Regions from separate parts of the Shewanella aegiceratis genome, predicted to be linked through region 2. Evidence: predicted binding sites of a transcription regulator. Region 2 holds the regulator's gene; the other holds the start of a gene.
The links. The regulator MetJ, encoded in region 2, represses methionine synthesis genes. The targets are predictions, from matches to a motif close to TAGACGTCTAGACGTCTA.
Positions count from the first base shown of each region.

Region 1: the regulator MetJ is predicted to act here: its motif matches at 3,770-3,787, upstream of K0H80_RS09065 (cystathionine beta-lyase).

Region 1 is NZ_CP080416.1:2,008,112-2,013,994, forward strand. It holds gene K0H80_RS09050 (NfeD family protein) at 1-234, opposite strand, end outside; gene yegD (molecular chaperone) at 407-1,792, shown strand; gene K0H80_RS09060 (CreA family protein) at 1,868-2,365, shown strand; gene K0H80_RS09065 (cystathionine beta-lyase) at 2,546-3,733, opposite strand; gene pdsS (proteobacterial dedicated sortase system histidine kinase) at 3,834-5,883, opposite strand, start outside.
Region 2 is NZ_CP080416.1:578,301-584,183, forward strand. It holds gene K0H80_RS02595 (DUF3373 domain-containing protein) at 1-159, opposite strand, end outside; gene K0H80_RS02600 (c-type cytochrome) at 224-553, opposite strand; gene K0H80_RS02605 (conjugal transfer protein TraF) at 1,066-2,262, shown strand; gene K0H80_RS02610 (sulfite exporter TauE/SafE family protein) at 2,324-3,064, opposite strand; gene metJ (met regulon transcriptional regulator MetJ) at 3,143-3,457, opposite strand; gene metB (cystathionine gamma-synthase) at 3,682-4,848, shown strand; gene K0H80_RS02625 (bifunctional aspartate kinase/homoserine dehydrogenase II) at 4,868-5,883, shown strand, end outside.

The DNA.
Region 1 (5,883 bases), 1.4 Mb from region 2:
CTCGGGTCGCTGCTCAACCGGCAGGCGATTGGCGTGGTCTATCTCTTCGCTTAGGTATTCGCCTATGGCTGGGCCTATGGCGCCGCTAAACTGCAGCAGGGGAATGGGTTGGGGCGTGGTTTGCTGCGCGGACTCACTGTTTTCCTCCGTCGCCGACACGCTCTTACCCAGGCTCAGCGCTATTAGCAAGAGCAGGGGGATAATACTCAGTGAACGTCGGTTTAAGCAGTGCATAACGACTCCCAATATCCCTTTAAGTTTAGTCGATTTCCCATGGGCGATATTTGCGTCGGCATTGGCGGGCGCTTTTGTCGGCGCTTGGATGGTAGGTATTTGAGTCGGCCGCTTGTCTTTTATGCTGAGTGTGTTATTTTGCTCGGCTTTTTCATGGGCGGGAGCGCTTAGCATGTTTGTTGGATTCGATTATGGCAGCGCCAACTGCGCCGTCGGTATTATGGATGGTGAAAGGGTGCAGCTATTGCCCCTGGCGGGGGATTCTCACTACCTGGTATCGACCCTATATGCCTTCGACCGTGAGTTGATTGCCGAGGCCGTCTATCAGCAGCTAGCTGGTGAATTGAAGGCTGATTATGCCAAGCTGCGCTCGGCGCAGTTGAGCCGCGCCCGTCATGCCCGTCAGGCGCTGGATCTCGACGGTGATGAGCAGGCGGTGTTTGTCGGTGAGCAGGCGGTGGCCCATTATCTTGAGATGCCCGAAGAGGGCTTCTATGTGCGCTCGCCCAAGTCTTTCCTGGGGGCAACCGGTTTGCGAGCGGATCAAATTGCCCTGTTTGAAGATATCGTCACCCTGATGATGATGCATATCAAGAGCTTGGCGGATAAGCAGTTGGGCACTAAGGGAAGCGCCACCCATGCGGTGATCGGTCGCCCGGTCAACTTTCAGGGCATAGGCGGCGAGGAGAGTAACCGCCAGGCCGAAGCCATCCTGGCGCTGGCGGCCAAACGTGCCGGTTTTATCGAGGTGAGCTTTCTGTTCGAGCCCCTGGCGGCGGGTATGGATTTCGAGGCCAGTCTGACCCAGGACAAGACAGTGTTGGTGGTGGATGTGGGCGGCGGCACCACAGACTGCTCTGTGGTAAAGATGGGGCCCTCTCATATCGCTAAGGCCGATCGCAGAGAGGATTTTCTTGGCCACAGTGGTCAGCGCATCGGCGGTAACGATCTGGATATCGCCCTGGCGATGAAGGCCTTCATGCCCCACCTTGGGCTGGGGTCTCATATGGTCAATGGCCTGCCTGTGCCCAGCCAACCCTTTTGGAATGCGGTGGCGGTCAACGACATCAGCGCACAGCGCGACTTTGCCAGCCTGACGACCCGCAAGATGATCGAGGAACTGATCAAGGATGCTGAGCGCTCGGATCTGCTGTCGCGCCTACTCAAGGTGCAGCGGGATCAGCTCGGTTATCGATTGGTGCGCAGCGCCGAGGGGGCGAAAATTGCCCTGTCAGATGATGCCGCCACTCAGGCGAGTCTGGATTATGTCGATGCTGCGTTGGTAGCCGAAGTCGATCAGCAAGGTTTCGTTGATGCGATCGCTCAGCCTGTGGGCTTGATCCAGTCCTTAATGGCTGAGGCAATGGCCAAAGCAACAGATAAGGCGACGGACAAGGCGCAGGCCGATATTATCTATGTCACTGGCGGTACGGCCAAGAGCCCGGCGATTTACCAGAAGATTGCCCAGATGTATCCTGAGACTGAAATAGTGGTCGGTGACCACTTTGGCAGTGTGACCGCCGGACTAACCCGCTGGGCGCAGAAGGTGTTTGGCTAACGCAATAAGGTGTTAGGGCGTCAAGGCGTCAAGGCAATAAGACCACAAAACAACGAGACAACAAGGCAAAAAGGAATGAAGATGAAAGCTTGGATTGGAATCATGTTTGTAGCAGCAACAAGCCTGCTGACCGGCTGCGGCGATGATGTGGGCAAGGTGAGCCTGGGGGTCTTTACCACCAAGGATGTGATCATCGAGGCCAGGCAAGATCCTAAAATCCCCGGCGTGACCTGTCATATCAGTCGTATCGAAGCGAATCTGGACTTTGCCGATCCGTCGGATATGGGGATCGCCTGTCGTCAGACCGGACCGATTTTGCCTGCGGATCTCGCCAACATCGACAAGAGCCACGGCGGCGAGGTGGTGTTTAAGGCTTCACTGAGTATCTTGTTCAAATCCCTCAAGGTGAGACGCATCTATGACGCCGACAGCCAGACGCTGATCTATCTCTCTTACTCCACCAAGGAGACAGATGGCAGCCATAAGCACAGCCTGTCGACCGTGCCCCTGTATGGCACCCAGGCCTGGCAAGCGCCTGCGGCGCAAAACGAAGCGCCAGCGGCTAAGAACTGAGCGCCAGCGGCTAAGAGCTGAGAGTCAGCGGCTAAAAACTGATCGCAAGTGGCGCAAAACGGAATGCCTGCGACTCGCTAGCGTGAATCGGAAAAACCTGCAGCTAATCAAAACAAAGAAAACGCCGTCATCTGACGGCGTTTTTTTAAGGGGGATCCTTAAGCTTATTCAGGTGAGGCGCTAGTCGCTCTGGCCATCCAATACCGCGTTGTAGCGGGCAAAGCCGGCCTCGAGATCTTTGATGAGATCTTCAGGATTTTCCAGGCCCACATGCAAGCGGATCAGCGGCTTGCTGCTGTCCCACTGGGTGGCGGTGCGCAGCTTGTCGATACCGAAGACCCCCAAGATCAGGCTCTCGTAGCCGCCCCAGGAGAAGCCCATCTTGAAGTGGTCCATGCCCTCGACGAAGGCGGTGATCGCCTTGATGTTGCCGCGTTTGAGCACGAAGGAGAAGAGACCGTTAGAGGCGCTGAAATCTCGCTTGAAGAACTCATGCCCAGGGCAGGAGGCAAAGGCGGGATGGCGCAGATGATCCACCTCTGGGCGTGTGGCCAGCCAGTTGGCGACCTCTAGTCCATTCTTCTCATGCTGGGCCATGCGTACTCCCAGGGTGCGCAGGCCGCGGCTGGCGAGATAGATATCGTCCGCCGAGGTGCATTGCCCCATGAGGTAGCTGTTCTCTCTGAGCTGATCCCAATGAGCCTGGTTGGCGGTGGCCGTTCCCAGCATCACATCCGAGTGACCGACGATATATTTGGTTGCCGCCTGAATCGAGATATCCACCCCAAGCTCGAAGGGGCGGCAGTTGATGGGTGACGCCCAGGTGTTATCCAACATGACCACCAGGTTGTGGCGATGAGCGATGGCGCTTAGGGTCGGCACATCCTGCACTTCTAGCGTGATGGAGCCGGGAGATTCGAGAAACAGTACCTTGGTATTGGGGCGGATAAGCGCCTCTATGCCATCACCTATGAGGGGATCATAGTAAGTGGTCTCTATGCCGAAGCCCTTGAGCAGCTTGTCGCACAGATCCCGGGTCGGTTCATAGGCGGTATCGACCATGAGGAGATGATCGCCCGCCTTGAGGAAGGAGAGCAGGGCGCCTGAGATGGCCGCCGAACCCGAAGGGTACAGGGCTGTGCCTACGCCGCCTTCGAGTTCGGCGATGGCCGCCTGGAAGGAAAAGTGGGTTGGGGTGCCGCGGCGACCATAGAACATCTCGCCGTTGGCGCGGTTCTTGGTGGCATGACGCATATCCTCTATGGTGTCGAACACCACGGTGGAGGCGCGAAATACCGGCGGGTTGATCACCCCCTTGCTCCACTTCTTGTCGCGGCCGACGCTGACTATCTTGGTCTCTCTTTTCATCCCATACTCTCGTGTTGGCAACTCAATGCAGCCATCTTAACATCTATACGGCTAAATGAAAGTGAGATTTATTGGAGTGGTTTTCCTTTTAGCGTGGAGGCTATTGCGCCTCCAGCGGCAGACGGATATGGATAACCACGCCGGTGGCCTGACCATCCTGCATCAGGTTTTCGGCGCGTATGCTGCCCTTGTGAAAATCGGTAATTAAGCGGGCGATATAGAGCCCCAGCCCCAAGTGAGGCTTATCCTGCGCCTTCTGGGCGCGCACAGACACCATGGATTCGAAGATCTGCTCGCCCATGTTGGCGGGCAATGATGGCCCCAGGTTACTCACGCTCAGCAGTGCCTGACGCCCCTTGGCCTTGAGCGACACCTTAATCGGCGTATCACTCTGGCTGAACTCGATGGCGTTGGCGATCAGCTTGTCCATCAGCTGGGCGATATACTCAGGCACCCCGCGCATGGTCATGGGCTCCTTATCTATCTCTAGCTCAAATACCTGATTGGCATAGGTCATCTGATAGCCCTGCATACAACCTGAGATCACCTTGGAGAGGGGGAAGTTGTCCACCTCGGCGTCGGTTAGCGCCTCTTCGAGACGGGTGGCCTCGCTCATGTTGTTGAGGATCATGTTAAGGCGGCTCACCCCTTCGTGGGCGCGGTCCACATACTTCTGATGTTGCGGCGGCAGATCCTGGCTGTTGAGGTGCTCGAGGGACGAGCGCACCACGGCAACCGGGGTGCGCAGCTCATGGCCAAGGCGCGACGACATGTTCTCCAGATAGTGGGTATATTGGCTCAGTCGGCCGACTATGCTGGCGAAACTGCGACTGAGATCGCCTATCTCGTCACGCACCTTAGAGCCGACTATCGCCTTTCTGATCCGCCCCTGGCTGTCGATCGCCTGCTCGGCATCGTCCCTTAGCTTACGGATGCGGCTGGAGATGCTGGAGGCGAAGAAGAAGAGCGCTAGTGTGCCCATGCTCATCACGGTCAGGATCACGTTAAACAGCTTCTCCAGCGCCTTGTTGCGCAGGGTGCGGATGCCGTGGGTGGTCTCCTCGGCGATCACTACGCCCATCACGGTATCGTCGATCCAGATGGGGCTGGCGGCGGCGAGGATCACCGCCTTGCCATCTGGGCTGAGGCGCCAGGTGGAGCCAAACTGACCGGCCAGGGCCTTGCGGATATGGCTGCCCTCCAGCACGGTAGAGTCTTTTAGCGAGTCGACGAAATGCTTAGGCGGCGTGGTCAGAATGCGATAGTAGAGCGGGTGCAGGAACTGCTGCTTGAAGCGGCCCCAGAAGGTGTCTGGTGTCTGCTCGGTTGCCGTCTGCGCCCACACATTGGTGCTGCTGTAGATGTCGCCGGATTTCGCCAGTACCCGGCCGTGGCGATCAACCACCCAGATCCGCGAGCTGTTGTGGCTCATCCCCTTGATGATGCTCTCGATCTCCGGCGAAGGCACCAGTACCGTCCCCAGCTTGGTAACATCATCCGTAGCCGAGGTGCCGACGATCGCCTCGACGTTACGTTCCTTTCTGTCGTTAACATCGACGATGGCAAAGCCCAGCTTGCTGCCCACCATCTCAAGCGGCATCCTCAGCTCGATGTTGTAGCCTTTATCTGTCTTCAGCCACTTGCCCTGAATGCGTACCTCAGGGTTGACGGGCTGGGACTTGCGGGGATCGGCGGGCAGCTCGAAGGCGCTGATCCAGCCGTCACGTATGGTGGCGACGATGTAACGGCGAAACTGGCCGTCGGGCGCCAGGGTGGCGATGGCCAGATGATCGTTGTTGTCGATGCGCAGGCTGTTGGTGCCGCGGTAGATCACCTTAGGATCTGTCACCTCGAAATAGCCATAGAGGTAGCCGGCATACTTGCCCACCATATGGGTGAAACTGACGTTGAGGGGGTTGCCGTCATCGGCTTTAAACAGCTGGTGATCGGCGCCATAGGTCACCGCGCGGTGGCGGTTAGAGGCCCATTCGCCCAGCTTGCCATCCAGATGGATAGGGCCGGTTAGGGGATAGGCGTAAAGATCCCGCCCCTTCTTCACCTGTGACAGAAAGCTTGCCTGCTTGTCGAACAGTTTGGGTCGTTCATGCAGGGCTGTGGTTAGGGCTTGAGTGGTGCCTTCAAGAGTCTTT
Region 2 (5,883 bases):
GTTCTTATCGACGCGGCTGTTGATATTGTCAATCTCTTCGGTGAGATCGGCAAGTTGTTGTTTAAGTTCGGCTATTTTTTGCGCATCGCTATCGGCGGCATAGACTGAGCCTGACATAGCCAGGGCGTTAGCGATCAATATAGACAGTAGAGTACGCATGTGAATCTCTCCTTAGGCGCTCATCGGGAGCGGTGAATGAGCGCTTCGATTACGAAAGCTGTGGTTAACCGCAAGTCTGTGGCTGATCTGAGTCGGCCGCGTGGTCGTATAAGAACTGCTGGATATCCAGGCGTTCTTTATCGGAGAGCTTTTTAAATACGTCTGGTTGGGCGCTGTGCATGTCGCGCTTGAAGAAGCGATCCCACTGGCTCATGGTCTTGCTCATGGGCGTGAGTTCACCGGCGGCATCGCCCTTGCTGTGGCAGGCTTTGCACTCTTTTTTATAAAGGTGTTTCCCTTTCTTAGGGTTACCACCGTCGACGGCGTAGACTTGTCCGCCTACGGTGAAGGCGAGGAGTAAGCATGTAGCTATTTTGGCAACGTTTTTCATCATCATTTTCCTTAATCGCTACTCTGAGCGATTTATTAACCTGAAACAAAATGCTTGTTTCTTGTTGGAAAATTTACCAAAAGGGGGTAGTTGTAAATTTGATGTTGATCACCTTCATGAAAAAAATCTAATTGATAAAAATATCATGGATAAAAATCTAATGAATGGAGTGTAATGCAATGAAATTTAATGGTTTTTATTTTTAAGGTTTTGCTATCTTGTGATCTTGCTCTCGGGGAGAAACCACCTAGTTAGATCACACTTTATTATTTCAGCTCTCTCTAAATAGGTATTTTTGCTTGTTTTTGTATTGCAAATGGGCCTGTTTTAACGGGTAGGGCGGTTAACTGAATCGGCAGGTTTCTCTGGCAATGGGAAGGGGCAGCAAAATGATTTAAAAAAAAGTGTCTGATCGAGCTGTTTTGAGAGCACTTTTTAGCCGTCTTAGTCTATCTTTAAAGACGACTCGGGTAGATTCTCGAGCGAGAACAAAAATAATGAACGGGGTGAATGAGATGAAATACCTTAGCTTGGTCATCGCAGTGTTATTGTCTGGTAGTGCCTCACAGGCATCTGCCGCCTCCCTCTACATCGAGGCCCGTAGTGATGCCATGGGCGGAACCGGGGTCGCGGCCTCTAACCGCGAAGGTGCCGCCTTTATCAACCCCGCCCTGTTAGCCATTCATGCCCCCAAGTATTCCGGCGGCGCCGTGATGTTGCCCGTGCTGGGTGCCGAGGCTGCCAATATCGATAATCTGACCGACAAATTCGACGCCCTGCAGGCCTCCTATGACGGTCTGGAGGCGGCCATCAATGCCAGCGACGTCACTGGGATCACCAATTACCGCGACATGCTGGTCGCCGATCTCAAGTCCCTTGATGGTGAGAATGCCTATGGCAGCGTGGGGCTAGGTTTCTCCGTGGTTTTACCGACCAAGCGCATGCCTATGTCGATCTTTTACAAGACCTATATCGATGCGGTGAGCGTGGCGGTGATCGAGGACAGCGACATAGACGCCCTGACTAATCTCGATCCTAACAATCCGCCTGCCGTCTCCGATCTGGATTCGCAGGGGGCCGTGGTGGCCGGTGCCATATCAGATCTTGGTGTGGCCCTCAGCTTCCCGCTGTCGATCGTCAACATGCCGGTCGCCGTCGGTATCTCGCCCAAGCTGCAGCGCATCGACACCTATAACTATGTGGTCAGCGCCAACAACTTTGACGCCGATGATTTCGACGACAACAAGTACCGCAACGATGATACCGTGGCAAACCTGGATATTGGCGTGGCCATTCAGCCACTCGAACGCATGACCATAGGCCTGTCGGGACGTAACCTGGTGAGCCAGAAACTGGACACCGTCGAGGCGATGGGACGCAAGTTTACCTACCGTGTCGAGGCCCTCTATACCTTAGGTGTGGCCTATGATTGGGATAACTTCAGCCTGACGACAGATGTGGATCTTAATGGTCATAAGCGATTCGATGAGATAGGCGAGACCCAGTATTGGCGCCTGGGCGGCGAGATGAGGGCGACCGATTGGCTGGCCCTGCGTGTCGGCTATCGCCACGACATGAAAGATACCAGCAGTAATCTCTATACCCTGGGCACAGGCATTACCATAGGCCGCTCCTTTAATCTGGATCTCACCGGTCTGGTGGGCACAGATGACGCCGTGGGCGGGGTGATTCAGACCTCCTATCATTTCTAGGATAGGTTTTTTAGAAACAAGAAGGCCGGCTATGATGCCGGCCTTCTTTTGAGCCTAGGTGTTAGAGCAGGGCACTTAAGGACTTGGCGGCCAGCAAGATGGCGCTCAGGCTACAGAGCACCAGCGTCATGATGCGGGTCTTATTCTTGTCTATGCGTCCCACCAGGCGATTGGCCATCAGGTAACCCAGCAGCACAGAGGGGAGTAGCAGCGCCGAGCAGTAGAAGTGATGCAGGGTCAGCAGACCGGTAAGCCCTAAGATCACTATGGCGATAGTGGAGCTGAAGATGAAGAAGGCCGACAGGGCCGCGCGAAACTGCTTGGCATCTTTACCCGAGAGCAGTATGGCCAGCGGTGGTCCGCCTATGGCGGCGATGTTGCCGAAGATCCCCGAGATCACCCCGGCGATAAACAGGCTGCGTCGGTTGACCACTAGGTTGAGCCGCATCAGGCTTAGCAGTACGGCGATGGCAACGATGATGGCGATGGTCATGCCGAGCACGTCCTGGGGGGCGACCATGAGCAGGCCAGCGCCGATCAGTCCGCCGGGGATGCGTCCCAGCAAGGCATATTGCAGGCCGTTGAATTCCAGGGCGCCACGCTCGCGGATCAGAGTCAGCAGGGCGATAGAGAATCCCATCAGGATCACGGGCGCAGGCACAAGTGACGGTTCGATAAGGTAGAGCAGGGGCGCGGCGACGACCGCCATGCCGAAACCGATTAGGCTCTGGGTGAGGGCGCCGACGAAGACGATAAGCGAGGCTAGCGCCAGAATATGGGGATCGAGCGGAAGTGCAGGCACTGCAATGTTCCAGGCTAAGGTTGAAAACTAAAAGAGGGACCGCCTAGCGATCCCTCTATCGATTCGTGTGTGAGTGGATCACTCCATCTCTTCCCACTCTATGCCCATCTCGGTCATCAGACGTTTGACTTCGGCTGGGATGCTATCTGGCTTGTCTTTAGACAGGTCATCGTCTTGGGGGAGTGGTTGACCGGTGTAGGCGTGCAGGAAGGCCTCGCACAGCAGCTCGCTGTTAGTGGCGTGACGCAAGTTGTTGACCTGGCGCCGGGTGCGTTCGTCGGTTAACACCTTAAGCACCTTAAGAGGAATAGAGACAGTGATCTTCTTTACCTGCTCATTCTTCTTACCATGTTCAGCATAGGGGCTGATATAATCGCCATTCCACTCAGTCATTGACTCACCTGTAAATTCTAAAATTCGGTGCAGATTTTAAACCCTTACAAATTACAGTCAAATTATTGCCTCGAATTTTTGGCAAATGCAAATAGATTTCTAAATGTTTGGACGTCTAAACGTCCAAAAGTTGTTGACGCTCACTACCGGCTTAGGTACATTTAGACGTCCAGACATCTCTTTTATCCGAGGTGCCTGCCCAGATCCATATTGAGGAGTTGAAGATGACAGCGCGTAAACTAGCCACCGCCGCCGTACGACGAGGCATAGAGTCAGACACTCAGCACGGTGCCGTGGTGCCACCTATCTATCTGTCGACAAACTACTCGTTTGAAGGGCATCAACAGCCGCGGGCATTCGATTACAGCCGTTCCGGCAATCCGACCCGCTCTATTCTCGGTGATGCGATTGCCGAACTGGAACAAGGGGCGACCGGTGTGGTGACCTGTACCGGCATGGCGGCCATCACCCTGGTGACCAGCCTGTTAGGCCCAGAGGATCTGCTGGTGGTGCCCCACGATTGCTATGGCGGCAGCTATCGCCTCTTCACCAACCTGGCCAAGAAGGGCGCCTTTAAGCTATTGGCGGTGGATCAAACCGACGAGCGTGCGCTTGAGCAGGCGCTGACCCAGTCACCCAAGATGGTTTGGCTGGAGACCCCCTCTAACCCGCTGCTGCGAGTAGTCGATATCGAGGCCATCGCCCAGGCGAGCCATAAGGTGGGCGCTCAGGTGGTGGTGGACAACACCTTCCTTTCTCCCGTGTTACAACAGCCACTGCTGCTGGGGGCCGATATCGTGGTGCACTCCACCACTAAATATATCAATGGTCACAGCGATGTGGTAGGCGGCGCCGTGGTGGCCAAAGACCCTGAGGTGGGCGAGCTGCTGCACTGGTGGTCGAACACCCTTGGTCTGACCGGGTCGGCCTTCGACAGCTACCTGACCCTGAGGGGGCTGAGAACCCTGGCGGTGCGCATTCGTGAACACCAAGCCAACGCTCAGAAGGTATTGGCATTGCTTTGTGACCACAATGCGGTGGAAAAAGTGTATTATCCGGGACTTGCCGAGCATCCTGGCCATGAAATTGCGGCCAGACAGCAGAAGGGCTTCGGCGCTATGCTGAGTTTTGAATTAAAAGGTGGCGAATCGGCACTCGTTGCCTTTTTAGATGCGTTACAATACTTCTCGGTAGCCGAGAGTCTGGGAGGCGTAGAGAGTCTGGTGGCGGTCCCCGCGACCATGACCCACAGAGCCATGGACCCGGAGGCGCGCCGTGAGGCGGGTGTGAAAGATACCCTGATCCGTTTGTCAGTGGGCATAGAAGATGGCGAGGATCTGGTGGCAGATATTCTTGCGGGTTTAGAAGCGGCTATCGCGGTAAGTAGTTAAAGGGTTTGAGGAGCAGATAATGACACGATGTCATTTGCATAAGTTTGGTGGTTCTAGTTTAGCGGATGCAGATTGTTACCGCCGCGTCGCCCACATTTTACTGACCCATGGCCACAGCGATGATCTTATCGTGGTGTCGGCCGCGGGCAAGAGTACCAATTTCCTATATCGCCTGCTGGAGCTGTGCGACACAGATCAGCTGTGGCAGGAAGAGTTACAGGTGCTGGTGAGTTACCAGCAGAATCTAATCGAGCAGCTGCTCTCCAACGAGCAGGCCCGTAGCCTGAGAGAGCGACTGGCCACCGACAAGTCGCAGCTGACCAGCCTGTTGTCGCTCGATGAGCTCAACGATTATCAACGCAACCAGGTAGTAAGTTTCGGCGAGCGCTGGTCTTCCCGTCTGCTGGCAGCGCTGCTGCGCGAGTCTGGCGTGGCGGCGACCGATGTCGATGCCCGCACCCTCTTGGTCGCCGATGAAGGCGCTGTACCGCAGATCCGCCTTGGCGAGTCGCGCCAGAAGGTGCAGGCGCTGCTAGAGGCCCATCCTCAAGAGCGTCTGGTGATCACTGGCTTTATCTGCGCCAATGAGCAGGGCGACACCCTGCTGTTGGGCCGTAACGGCTCAGATTTTAGCGCCACATTGCTGGCCAGCTTGGCGGATATCGAACGTGTCACCATCTGGACAGATGTGGAAGGGGTGTTCAACGCCGATCCTAACCGAATTAACGATGCCAAGTTGCTTAAGAGCATGTCGCTCACCGAGGCGAACCGCCTGGCGCACCTTGGCTCTCCAGTGCTGCATAACCGTACACTGCAGCCACTGTTCGACACCGAAGTTAGCCTGGCGGTGCGTTCAAGCTACGCACCCCATACAGACTTTACCCTGATCGCCCCTAAGAGCTCGTCGGCCAGTGCCCCTGTGGTGACCAGCCTCTCCAGCGTCAGCCTGTTTAGCCTAACCATAGGGGTCGAGCTGCCGCAGCTGCTGGCCTGTTTTGCCCAGTCAGGCCTGACGCCACTGGCCTATTGGTCGCT